Regions from separate parts of the Planococcus sp. TJ-201 genome, predicted to be linked through region 2. Evidence: riboswitches for the same ligand, from Rfam matches in the RefSeq annotation. Region 2 holds a riboswitch; each other region holds the start of a gene.
The links. A riboswitch is a leader RNA that binds a small molecule or an ion and turns the genes downstream of it on or off. The one in region 2 is predicted to bind S-adenosylmethionine.
Positions count from the first base shown of each region.

Region 1: linked by a shared signal. The riboswitch ahead of AC4EG4_RS03900 (methionine biosynthesis PLP-dependent protein) and the one ahead of mmuM (homocysteine S-methyltransferase) in region 2 are both predicted to bind S-adenosylmethionine.
Region 3: linked by a shared signal. The riboswitch ahead of AC4EG4_RS10870 (phosphoadenylyl-sulfate reductase) and the one ahead of mmuM (homocysteine S-methyltransferase) in region 2 are both predicted to bind S-adenosylmethionine.

Region 1 is NZ_JBZDOG010000001.1:733,484-737,704, reverse strand. It holds gene AC4EG4_RS03910 (Fe(3+) ABC transporter substrate-binding protein) at 1-73, opposite strand, end outside; gene metC (cystathionine beta-lyase) at 425-1,597, opposite strand; gene AC4EG4_RS03900 (methionine biosynthesis PLP-dependent protein) at 1,581-2,714, opposite strand; SAM riboswitch class I at 2,788-2,892, opposite strand; gene AC4EG4_RS03895 (antibiotic biosynthesis monooxygenase family protein) at 3,137-3,442, shown strand; gene AC4EG4_RS03890 (hypothetical protein) at 3,439-3,792, shown strand; gene AC4EG4_RS03885 (cobalamin B12-binding domain-containing protein) at 3,808-4,221, shown strand, end outside.
Region 2 is NZ_JBZDOG010000003.1:60,039-64,259, reverse strand. It holds gene AC4EG4_RS08705 (diguanylate cyclase) at 1-150, opposite strand, end outside; gene AC4EG4_RS08700 (nucleotidyltransferase domain-containing protein) at 572-1,357, opposite strand; gene mmuM (homocysteine S-methyltransferase) at 1,450-2,385, opposite strand; SAM riboswitch class I at 2,575-2,679, opposite strand; gene solA (N-methyl-L-tryptophan oxidase) at 2,904-4,073, shown strand; gene katG (catalase/peroxidase HPI) at 4,171-4,221, opposite strand, start outside.
Region 3 is NZ_JBZDOG010000004.1:38,988-43,208, forward strand. It holds gene AC4EG4_RS10860 (SLC13 family permease) at 1-635, shown strand, start outside; gene cysC (adenylyl-sulfate kinase) at 647-1,252, shown strand; SAM riboswitch class I at 1,391-1,507, shown strand; gene AC4EG4_RS10870 (phosphoadenylyl-sulfate reductase) at 1,666-2,379, shown strand; gene cobA (uroporphyrinogen-III C-methyltransferase) at 2,465-3,241, shown strand; gene AC4EG4_RS10880 (sirohydrochlorin chelatase) at 3,254-4,006, shown strand; gene AC4EG4_RS10885 (uroporphyrinogen-III synthase) at 4,029-4,221, shown strand, end outside.

The sequences.
Region 1 (4,221 bases), on a different contig from region 2:
ATGTATCCGTGTTTCCACATGCTGTTAAAACAAGAAGTAAAAATGCCAAAACGACGTAAATCAGTTTGTTCATGAGTGTCTCTCCCTTAATTGTATAAGTTATATTTCAAATGAAAATCATTCTCATTTTCAATTATAAGGTGCTAACTGATAAAGTCAACCAGATTTTGAGGAAAACAATATTTTATCAATATATATGTCGAATATATAGCGGGAAGCAGCCTTGTTCATCTTACTCCTCATTTTTTAAGAAAGAAAATAAGGAGGAGATTCTGCGTCTTTCACAGGTTTGGAGCCGTATATTGAGTTATTTCCGCATTAGAAAAACGGGCTTGCGCAAAATATAAGAACCCTTTAGCTAACTAGCAAAAGGGTTCTAATTCGGCAATAATTTAGTATTTTGTTGATACGGCAAGTTCTTGGTTTAATTAGCAATACTCAGCCCATTACGGCGGGCTACTTGGGCCAATGCCTGATTTAGGTCTTGGACCAGATCATCCGGATGTTCAAGGCCAACAGAGTAGCGCAGCAAGCCATCTGTGATTCCACGTTTTTCACGTTCTTCGACAGGCATTGAGCCGTGGGACATGGTTGCTGGGTAAGACAGGATCGATTCAACAGCACCCAGGCTGACAGCAAATACGGGAATTCTCAAATGATCCACAAAGACACGGGCTGATTTTTTATCAGCTAAGCGGAAGGAGAGAACGGCGCCTGCGCTTCTGGCCTGGCGTTCGTGAATCGGATTGCCAGGATGAAATGAAAATCCTGGGTAGTAAACTTCTTCGATCAATGGATGGTTATGCAGATATTCTGCGATTGTGCGTGCCGATTCGGACGACTGTCCCAACCGGGCACCCAATGTCTTGATGCCTTGAATCAGCAAGTAAGAATCTTGTGCGCCTAGAACCGAACCAAAAGTATTTTGAATAAAGCCCAGCCGGTTTCCAAGTTCTTCATCTTTAGTCACCGCAAGTCCTGCGATGACATCGCTGTGTCCTGACAGGAATTTCGTTGCGCTATGGAGAACGATATCTGCACCAAGCGCCAACGGATTCTGGTAAAGGGGCGTCATGAATGTGTTGTCGACGAATGTCAGGCAGCCATTGGCTTTCGCTAGTTTTGCAGCGATTTCGATATCTGTAATGTTCATGACCGGATTAGATGGAGTTTCCAAATAAACCACTTTTGTGTTCGGCTGGATCGCGTTCGCCATTTCGTTCAAATCGGTCATATTGACGAATGTGTACTCGATATTAAATTTATCCAAAACTTCGGTAATGAACCGGTAAGTTCCCCCGTAGACATCCTCTGAGACGAGGACGTGATCACCTGAAGATAGGAGCATGAAAGCGGAAGAAATAGCAGCCATTCCTGATGAAAAGGCAAATCCACGTTTGCCGCCTTCTAGGTTAGCGATAGTTTCTTCCAATGCCAGACGAGTCGGATTTCCAGAGCGGCTATAATCAAAAGGCCCAAACGAATCAAGACTCTTCTGATGAAATGTGGAAGATAAGTAGATGGGTACGTTAACGGCCCCAGTTTGCGGGTCAACTCCGGTAGAGTGGATAAACTTGGTTTCAATACGATCCGTCATATTCAACAACCTCCTCTTTCAATTTCGAAAATGCCTGTGACAGGTCAGCAATTAAATCTTCAGCGAGTTCGACACCGACCGAGAAGCGCAGTAGTCGGTTGCAAACACCGCGTTTGGTGCGTTCTTCAAATGGAATGTCTGCATGAGTTTGGGTAGCGGGATACGTAATAAAGCTCTCAACGCCGCCTAAGCTCTCGGCAAAGGTAATTAACTTGATGTTTTCCAGGAAAGGTCCGACCCATTCTTCTTGCTGCAAGCGGAATGACAGCATGCCGCCTCTTCCGGGATACAGTACATCCGAAATCGCGGGCTGCTCGGCAAGAAAAGCGGCAATCGCTTTTGCATTGGCTTCATGTTGACGCATGCGCAGAGGCAAAGTCTTTAATCCACGGATTAGCAGCCAAGAATCAAAAGGCGACAGTACCGCGCCGACGGAGTTATGGAACATCGAGAGTTTTTGACAGATGCTTTCTCCTTTTGCAACAACTAGACCCGCGAGAACATCATTGTGTCCGCCAATGTATTTTGTGGCACTGTGGATGACGATATCTGCTCCCAATTCGATCGGCTGTTGGAAGAAAGGAGTAAGGAATGTATTGTCGACAATCAAGAGCAGATTATGTTTTTTTGCCAATCCGGCATAAGCGGTAAGGTCGATTTCCTGCATCAGCGGATTGGTCGGTGTTTCAATAAAGAGTGCCCGGGTATTTATCGTAATTTTTTCTTCGGTGTCCTGTACATCTTCAAACGCTGCATATTTCGGGTGGATATTGTAAGCTGCTGCAAAATGGTCCAATAGGCGATAAGTTCCACCATAAATATCTTCCGGCACTAATAGTTCATCGCCTGGACGGAAAAGAGACAAAACCAGTTGGATGGCTGCCATGCCGGAACTACAGGCAAATCCGGCATCTGCGCCCTCAAGTTCTGCAAATCCTTCTTCCAGAACAGAACGCGTTGGATTTTTTGTTCGTGTATAGTCATAGCCAGTTGATTGCCCAAGCCCTTGGTGTTCATAGGCCGTCGATAAGTAAATGGGCGGGTTGACCGCTCCCGTTGCCGCGTCGCTGCGATTGCCTAGTTGAACCAATAACGTTTCCAAGCTGTGTTTTGTCATTTCACTCATCCTTTCAACAATAAAACAGGGGCTGTTCTTCAAAAGAAGAAAGCCCCTGTCTGGAAATGCATTCTTCTCATCTGGTAGGCAGCGCCTATTGGAATTAGCACCGTAGTCTTCGTCAGACTGGTTGCTGAGACTTCACAGGGCCAAGTCCCTCCGTCTCTCTAGATAAGAAATATCATATAAAGTTATAAGTTGGTCTGTTTCGATGTTTCTAATCTTAATTCATTTAGTATCGGAAAGCAAGAGAGAAAACCAAATAATTGAAATAAAAAGATATTATGAAACGAAGAGGAAAGCAATAAAGCTGAAGTATCCCAAAAGCTCAGCGTCTCTGTATGGAAACGAATCAATCTTTTATTTCGTTTGTCAAAATGATATAATGGTTGAATGAAATTTCTATGCAAAGGGGAAAGCGAATGTATATTGTTACCTCGACAGTGGTGGTTCCGCCTGGAAAAACGGAAGAAGTCATCGGTATTTATCAAAAACGTTCACGACGTGTAGACTCGGCGGAAGGTTTTCATTTGTTCAGGCTTATTCAAAACACCAAAAGAAAAAATGAATTGACAGTGCATATGGAATGGCAATCGAAAACAGCTTATATGAACTGGGTGAAAAGTCAGGAATTCAAGGAAATCCACGACATGGAAAAAAATTATCCGGACCAGGAATTGGCGAAAATCATTCCAACAGTAAGGCAGTATGAAGTGGTGGCCGAATGAACAAAGAGACTAAAAATAAAATTGCTGCTGATACCGCGAAAAGTATATATGATGCTTACCCAACGCTATGGGAACGTTTTGGCGAGAGAGGTTATGAGCACACGGAAAAAGATAATCATCATCACCTGGATCATTTGGATACTGCATTTTCCCTTAACGATGAAAAAATATTTACTGATTACGTCCTCTGGCTTGAAACTGTGCTGACCAGCCGCAACGTGGAGACGGTTTTGATTATTGATAATTTTGAACGCTTACAACAAGTTTTGCCAGGGAATATAGATACAGATGAAGAAGTCTTTATGCTGCGTTGTTTAACAAATGCGATTGCGGTATTAAGCCCTTCATAAAGTAAGGAGGGGAACATGAACAGTACATCACAAGAACTGGCCAATTTATTTTTGGCTGGCAATGAAGAGCAAGCTTTACGACTAGTCCAAACGTATTTAGAAGAACATACAAAAGAAGAACTTTACCAATGGGTATTGACTCCTGCGATGTATTGGATCGGAGAGCAATGGGAAAAGAATGTTATCACAGTTGCCGATGAACATTTAGCAACTGCCATTTGCGATTTTGTAGTATCGGTTACGGAAGTGCGTCGGCCGGTACAAGTTCCCAATAGAAAGAAAGTCATGGTGCTTGGCCCTGAAGGGGAAGACCATTACATTGGCTTGAAAATGGTGGCTTCTTTATTTAAGGAGTGCGGCTGGGAGGTTCAGTATCTGGGTCCAAACTTGCCGCTTGATGCGGCTATTGATTCTGCAAAGCGCTGGGAA
Region 2 (4,221 bases):
TCCTAATGCTCCCCCTGCTATTCCGTCAGCCAGTACGGCTTTTCTGTAAGATTCATCTAATCCAAGTTTCTTTCTAAGTTGCAAATAAATAAAAATCAAGGCAATGAGAACACATAAATTTATGAACAAGTTATCAATAAGATCAAACAAAAGATTTCCTCCACCTATATTTATTGGAATAATATTACAACAAAACTATTAATTGTACATTTTTATTTACTTTAATAATATATCATATAAATATTGTTCAACTATTCTCTTTTCGAATCTTTTACAATCACTTTTCGGCTTTTGTCACAATATCTCTTTATTTCATTAACAACATTGAAGCCCCTCTCTTCCGCCATATCCATAAACTTTTAAAAAGAAAGAAAGTCACCAGCTGAACTGACCCTTCAAGTGATGTACACTATAAAAAAAGATGACTTCGGTGAACTACCGAAGTCATCTTTTGGATACCTATTCCAGCTGCGGGGTTTGTCTTGATAAACTTTCCATTTCAATGAGGCTCAGTTTCCCCAAAAAATCTCTTTTTGATTTATTAGGGATAGATATTCATCCGATAAATTGATTATTTCCAGGTCTCCTGCAAAGTATCTCTAAACAATTCGTCCAGCATTTCCGTCGGATCCTCTACCTCAACCACAAGGTTTCTTGTATACTCCTCGAGCCGTTCCATTTCGCTTTCCAAAAAATCGTTAATCACCTCAATGCGATCCTCTAAATCCATTTCGTCGCCTGCCAGTTTACGTTTCAACAATTGTTCAATTTGTTTTTTCAATTCACCTGTAGGAACAATATCTTCCATTAATTCATTGAAGCCAATTGGTGGTGTCGTATTGTACTTTTCAATCCAGTTGCATGCCAAAATTGGGCGCAGCACATAAAAATATTTTTTGATTTTGACTTCTGGCCCCTGAAGATATTCCTGGTAATTGTTTTTTGCCATGTTTAAATAATGGTATAGCATAGAATTCGGATAAAATACATCTGACTCCAAAGAGCGCATGTGATCAATAAACGAGTCTTTTTGATAATAGATGATGTCGCTTCGCAGCCATTCCAAAAGCGGTGGATTGCTTTTTCGAAACAGGCGAAGTGCTTTAGTCAACTCCCAGCCACTTATGTCCAATAACTCACTAATCGGTTCTTCAATCACGTCTCTCTTTACAGCACTTCCTTGTGGATCAATCGAGAGGTACCATGCCGGCAAATGAATATAAATAAACCGAACATCGTAATCACTGTCTTTTGAAGGAAATCCCCATGCCCGACTTCCAGATTCAACAGCGTATAACACCTTCACATTAAATTTTTCCTCTATGCCGATTAACTTCTGCTGGATAATTTCATTCATATGTATTCCCCTTTGTGAGCTTGTATCTATTAAGTTTATCGGTTATCAAAAGAAATTGAAATCTTAAGATCAAGCTCGTCTGATCATAATCTTTATTCACGCGCCCAGGCCGCAATGCCTGCAATGTCTCCTGGTGTTGTTCTGCAGCACCCTCCAATCATGTGGGCACCTGCTTCATACCATTGGCGTGTATTCAAGGCAAATTGATTTACTGAAGTTCCTTCACCCCAGGTCTTGCTCGACGGGTCATATTCTTCGCCTGAATTCGGATACACAATGATGGGTTTCGCCGTTTGGCTTTTCACTTCTTTAATCAGCGATTCGATTAGGTGGGGTGCTGAACAATTGATGCCAATTGCGGCTGCTTGCGGTTGTTTGTCCAGCCACTCTGCACACTTTGAGATTTTGTCTCCATCACTTATATGACGTTCATCTTTTGCGCTAAAACTGAACCACGCATAGACCTCTGGAAATTCCTTTAATACTGCCACAATTGCTTTGGCTTCTGCCAAGCAAGGAATGGTTTCACACGCTAAAATATCTGCACCTGCATCGATCAATATACGGATCCGTTCCTTATGGAAATTTATTAGTTCCTGTTCGCTTACCGCATAATCGCCGCGGTATTCAGAGCCATCTGAAAGAAAAGCACCATATGGGCCGACAGAGGCAGCCACAATTGGCTTTGGCCTGTTCGACCGGTTTTCCACCCTGCTCCAAAATTCATCCCGGGCCTCTGCTGCAAGTTTCACCGATTTTCCGATCAGGCTGTTTGCTTCGTCCTCGCTCAATCCTTTTTCTTTGTATCCTTCAGTCGTTGCCTGGTAGCTGGCGGTGATGGCGCAGTCTGCACCGGCGTGGAAATAGTCCAAGTGAACTTTTTTGATTAGCTCGGGATTTTCCATGAGCACTTTTGCCGACCATAGACGATCATGTAAATTGCAGCCATACTCCTCAAGCTCTGTCGCCATTGCACCATCAACAATAACAATAGGGAAGTGATTTAAAATTTGTTCGATCGGGTTCATTCCACAACATCCTTTCCACATTCAAGCTTATTGCAACAACTCTGGATCTAAAGAAGCTGTCGGTCTATCAAATAAGTACACTTTGGAATTGGGCGCAAGTCACGCGGCTGCTGTCCCGAGTAGCGTGTCTACGCAATTTTCTTGTTAAATAAAAAAACCTCTTCCAATAGGAAAGAGGTTTTGGCCGAATTCTTATCTCTCAGAATAAAACACTCTGCAGGAATTAGCACCTCTCATACAAATGATGGTTGCTGGACGTCATAGGGCCTGTCCCTCGGTCTCTCTTGATAAGTTATTTAGTTTTTGCATATTAACGATAGTATGGGACATTGCCTCTCTTGTCAAACACATTTTGCTTCAAATATGGACTTGTCTAAAGGATGGAAGGGGCAAGGCGCACAATGAACGATTGACAATCCATCAAATCTTCCATACGATCTATTAATAATTCACATGCGATTTTTCATAAAGCTGTTATTTTGAAACTGACTTTTTTCCACAAAGAATGGAGCGAGAAAATGACTAAACAAGCTGTTTTTGAAGTGGCGATAATTGGTGCAGGAACGATGGGAATGGCGGCTGGTGCTTTTTTGGCGCAGCAAAAAGTAAAGACTGTCTTGATAGATGCCTTCGATCCGCCGCATAGCCATGGCAGCCATCACGGCGATACCCGCTTGATCCGTCATGCGTATGGGGAAGGCAGGCAGTACGTAACGTTAGTAAAACGGGCCCAGCAATTGTGGCAAGAACTGGAACAGCAAACAGGATATAAAATTTTTGAAAATACCGGCGTAATCGGCCTGGGTCCGGAAGATTCGCCTTTTTTAGTGGAGATGATGGCTTCTGCGGAGAAGCATAACCTTTTGTTAGAGCTGATGACGGGCTTGGAAGTTAATGCGAGATGGCCTGGATTTTCTGTACCGGATCATTTTATTGGCTGCTTTGAAACACAGTCGGGCATTCTGTACAGTGAAAATGCCATTCTGGCCTATAAAGAAACCGCTCTTGCACATGGTGCGAGCTTCGTTCCAAATACAAGGGTTCAGCACATAGACCTGAATGATGAACAAGGTGTCAAGATTTCCACTGAACGTGCGACATTTTATGCCAAGAAAGTCATTGTCACGGCGGGAGCCTGGGCGGCAAAGCTGTTGCCGGATTTAACGCTGCCGCTTCAACCCACTCGCAAAGCTGTTGCTTGGTTTGAAGCACCTTCCGACTTGTACGATGCTGTTAATTTCCCTGCTTTTTTTGTAGAAGATCAGAATAAGAAATTTTATGGTTTTCCTAAGTTGAATGGTGGCGGGGTCAAAATTGGGAGATCCGATGGTGGGCAGCCGATCGATCCAGATCGTCAAACGCAAAACTTTGGATTATACGAAACAGATGAAAACGACTTGCGGGAAGGGCTGGAACGTTACTTGCCTCAGGCAAATGGCAAACTGGAGCAAGGCAAAACGTGTCTATACACACTTTCAAGCGATAATGATTTTATCGTTGATGTTCATCCGGAAGACAGCCGTATTATTTTTGCCTGCGGGTTTTCCGGACACGGTTTCAAATTTGGCAGTGTCATGGGAGAAGTGTTGAGCCAACTGGCTATGACAGGCGAAAGTGAGCTGGATATTTCCATCTTCGCCCTCAACAGATTTGGTTTGCAGCCTGAAGCACAGGAAGGCTCGCGATAACAAGTTTCTGAAAAAGGTGGAAGTGACGAAAATCCACCTCCTTATTCCACACAAAAAAATCCCGGTCAGCGCAATGTGCTGACCGGGATTTTCCTTATTAGTTTTCTAGGTTGAAACGATCAGCGTTCATCACTTTGTTCCAAGCTTT
Region 3 (4,221 bases), on a different contig from region 2:
TTTACGTCGTGTCTTCCATGACACCGCCAAAAACCTTGCAAGAAAGCCGTTTTGTCGGCTGGTTCTCGCTGCTGGTTTTACTGGGAGCCATTGCACTTGTCATTGCTGGCTGGCTGAGCATGTTCAAAGCAATGGCTTTGGCAGTGCTGATTTTATTGGTAACCAAATCGGTTTCCATGGAAGATGCAAAAAACGATGTGCAATTCAATGTACTGCTGCTCATTGCCAGTGCATTTGGTGTGGGTGCCGCTATGACCAAAACCGGTCTGGCGCAATGGGCGGCGGACGGATTGTTGGCAGTCGGCCAGCCGTTTGGATTGCTGGCGATTCTCATTTTGATTTACTTGCTGACCAGCATTTTTACAGAACTCATCACCAACAGTGCTGCCGCTGTATTAATGATCCCCATCGGCATCGAAATGGCAAGCAACCTACAGCTCGATCCAATGGGTTTTGCCGTTATCATCACCATTGCGGCTTCTGCCAGTTTTATTACGCCCATTGGCTACCAAACCAACCTAATTGTCTATGGGCCGGGCGGCTATAAATTCATAGATTACGTCAAAGTAGGTACGCCACTCAGCATCCTGGTGATGTCAGTTACCATCGGAATTGTTTACTACTACTGGTTCTAGGAGGAGAAGGAATGACCAAATCAACCAATATCACCTGGCATGAGTCGGGCATCACGAAACAAGATAGACAGAAATTGAACGACCACAAAAGCGGTGTACTCTGGTTTACCGGCTTGTCGGGATCCGGAAAATCAACAGTTTCGGTTGCACTGGAAAAAGAAATACATGCACTTGGCATTCGGACGTATTTATTGGACGGCGACAATGTCCGCCACGGCTTGAATAAAAACTTGGGGTTCAGTCCAGAAGACCGGACGGAAAATATCCGCCGGATCGGTGAAGTCGGAAAGCTCATGAGCGACGCAGGTGTACTGACTTTGTCAGCATTTATCTCGCCGTATCAGGCAGACCGCGATCAAGTTCGGGCTTTGCTTGATGAAGGTGAATTTATTGAAGTTTATGTAAAATGCAGCGTGGATACTTGTGAGGCACGTGACCCGAAAGGGCTTTATAAAAAAGCGAGAGCCGGCGAAATCAAAGGCTTTACAGGCATTGACGCACCATACGAAGAACCGTTAAATCCGGAAATTGTGATCGAAACGGACAAGCAAAATTTGGAAGACTCGGTGCAGGTGATTGTTGAGTATTTAAAGAAAGCAGGTTACTTGAACGGATGAATAATTGACTGAATAAAAAATAGAGAGTTCTAGAATTTCATTCCATAAGAAAACGGTATTTTCAGAATATTATTGACAGCTATCTTTTATTAGTATAGTATTTATAAAATATTAAAACCTAGTATTCTTATAAGGTATTTCTTATCATGAGAGGTGGAGGGACTGGCCCTTTGAAGCCTCGGCAACAGCTTTGGTCATTGACCGGGGATCATGTGCCAATTCCAGCAGGTCCCAATCGGATCTGGAAGATAAGAAGACAGGCAGCCGCAAACGCGCATTCGATCCCTCTCTTCTTGTTCTATTAGAAGAGGGGGTTTTTATTTAGACTTCACCTGAAGCGATTCTTTAAGGTTTTTATAATGTAGAAGAAAAGTTTCGGAACACATTAGATTTGTTTAAGGGAGGAAGATAGGATGAGCCAAATTGTTTCGTACGAGCAATTTACTGGAGATCCATTCAAGGACCTGGCACCGACCGATCTTTTGAAAGGTGCCGCGGATATTTTAGAGTGGGCTTACGATTCCTACGGAGAAGATGTAGTGTATGCCTGCAGCTTTGGAGCCGAGGGCATGGTATTGATTGACCTGATTTCCAAAGTGAAAAGCGATGCGGAAGTGGTGTTCCTGGATACGGACGTCCACTTCGACCAAACCTATGAACTGATTGAGCGGGTTAAAAAACGCTATCCAAAACTGAATATCCGGATGAAAAAACCGGAACTGACTTTGCAGGAACAAGCCAGCCAGTTTGGAGATGAATTATGGAACAGCCAGCCGGATAAATGCTGCGATATCCGCAAAGTCAAACCGCTGGAACAAACACTTTCCGGAGCACAGGCGTGGATTTCCGGCTTAAGAAGAGAGCAGTCGGCCAGCCGCAGCAAGACGGACTTTATTAACAAAGACAATCGGTTCAAATCGGTCAAGATTTGCCCGTTGATCCATTGGACGTGGGGCGATGTCTGGCAATACATCCAACTGAATAATCTTGAATACAATATTCTGCATGACGAAGGCTATCCAAGCATCGGCTGTAAGCATTGTTCGTTCGCAGTGACGACGGATGGCGACAGCCGCGACGGAAGATGGAAAGGCTTTGCCAAAACGGAATGTGGCCTGCATACATAACCGGGCCGGCAAAAGTGTAAATTAACGATCAGAAAATGACGCAACCTTCGTTTCTCTGGTTAAAAAAAAGGAGTCTAGGAAGCTTATGAAAAAAGTTTATTTAGTTGGTGCAGGTCCAGGCGACCTTGATTTGATTACCGTGAAAGGGCTGAAGGCTATCCAGAAGGCCGATGTCATCCTTTATGATCGCTTAATAAACCAGGATTTGCTGGACGAAGCGAAAGAAAACGCTCAATTGATTTATTGCGGCAAAAGACCGGATAATCATTCCTTAAAACAAGAAGAAATCAATGAGCTGTTATGCCGGTTCGCACTGCAGGGGAAAATCGTAACGCGCTTAAAAGGCGGCGACCCGTTTATTTTTGGAAGAGGTGGAGAAGAGGCAGAGGCATTGGTCGACCACAACATCCCATTTGAAATTGTACCGGGCATTACGGCGGGCATTGCAGCGCCTGCTTATGCGGGAATCCCTGTGACCCATCGCGATTACAGTGCATCTGTTGCTTTTATTTCGGGCGTCAGCAAAGTCGGCGTTGATCAGGATGAATATTGGGAGCATGTGGTCAAGAGCATGGATACGCTATGCATTTATATGGGCGTCAGCAAACTGCCGGAAATTTGCGGACGATTGCTGCGCCACGGGCTGAAACCGACAACGCCGATTGCCTTGATTGAATGGGGCACAACGGAACGTCAGCGGACAGTGACTGGCACGCTCGAAACGATTCTTCGAAACTCCAAAGGTTTCGAGAATCCGTCGATGATTGTGGTAGGAGAAGTGGTACGCCTCAGAGACAAATTGCAATGGTATGAGCAGCTGCAGGTCGAACAGCAGTCTCAGCTTGCCGCCCATGTAGGATAAGGAGATGGTAAAATGCAAGCCGTTTTATATGTAAGCCATGGCAGCCGGGTAAAAGAAACGCGCGAAGAAGCGATGGCATTTATGGAGCAAGTGCGCCAGAAAGTGGATGTTGCTCTTCAGGAAACGTGCTTTTTAGAGTTGGCCAGTCCGGATATTGGCGAGGGCATCGACAGCCTTGCCAAACAGGGCGCTACGGCAATCGCCATCGTACCGGTTTTGCTTCTGAGTGCTGGACATTATTACGAAGACATTCCGGATGAAGTTAAAAAGTCTGCACTGCGTTATCCGGAGATCCACTTTACTTATGGAAAACCACTCGGTGTCCAGGATCGCCTTGTAGAAATTTTAGCCGAGCGCCTGCGGGAAACAAGCGTGGAACGCTTGCCTGATTCAGAAATTCTGTTGGTTGGCCGGGGTGGGAAAAGTTCAGAAATTATCCGCTCGGTCGAAGAAATTGCCGCAAAACTAGCAGTCAAAACGGGTGTGACACATATTGATGTTTGTTATTTAGCAGCCAGCGCTCCGTCATTTGATGAAGGATTGCAAGCCTCGATCGATAGCGGCAGCAAGCAGATTTTCGTTGTTCCTTATTTATGGTTCACGGGACTTTTGGTGAAATCCATGCAGAAGAAAATCAATGGTTTGTCTTCGGACGACCAAGAAATTATATTATGCGGATATTTAGGCAATCATCCATCGATGGTGGATGCTCTTGCTGAACGTGTCCATGAAGCGCTGCAAAGTGAACAGCAGCCAGCATGGTGATTAGCAGAAGGAGAGATTGATTATGAAAGGATTGGCCGGCAAGAAAATAGGGGTGGCAGCTGTCCGTGCCGCAAAGGAAATCAGCGTGCTGATTGAAAAACAATCCGGTACTCCTGTCATTCTCCCGATTCAAGGAAGGCAGCGGCTGAATGAAGACATCAGCGCTCAGAACATCACAGATTTTTTAGCTGAAGATTTCGACTGGGCTATCTTTA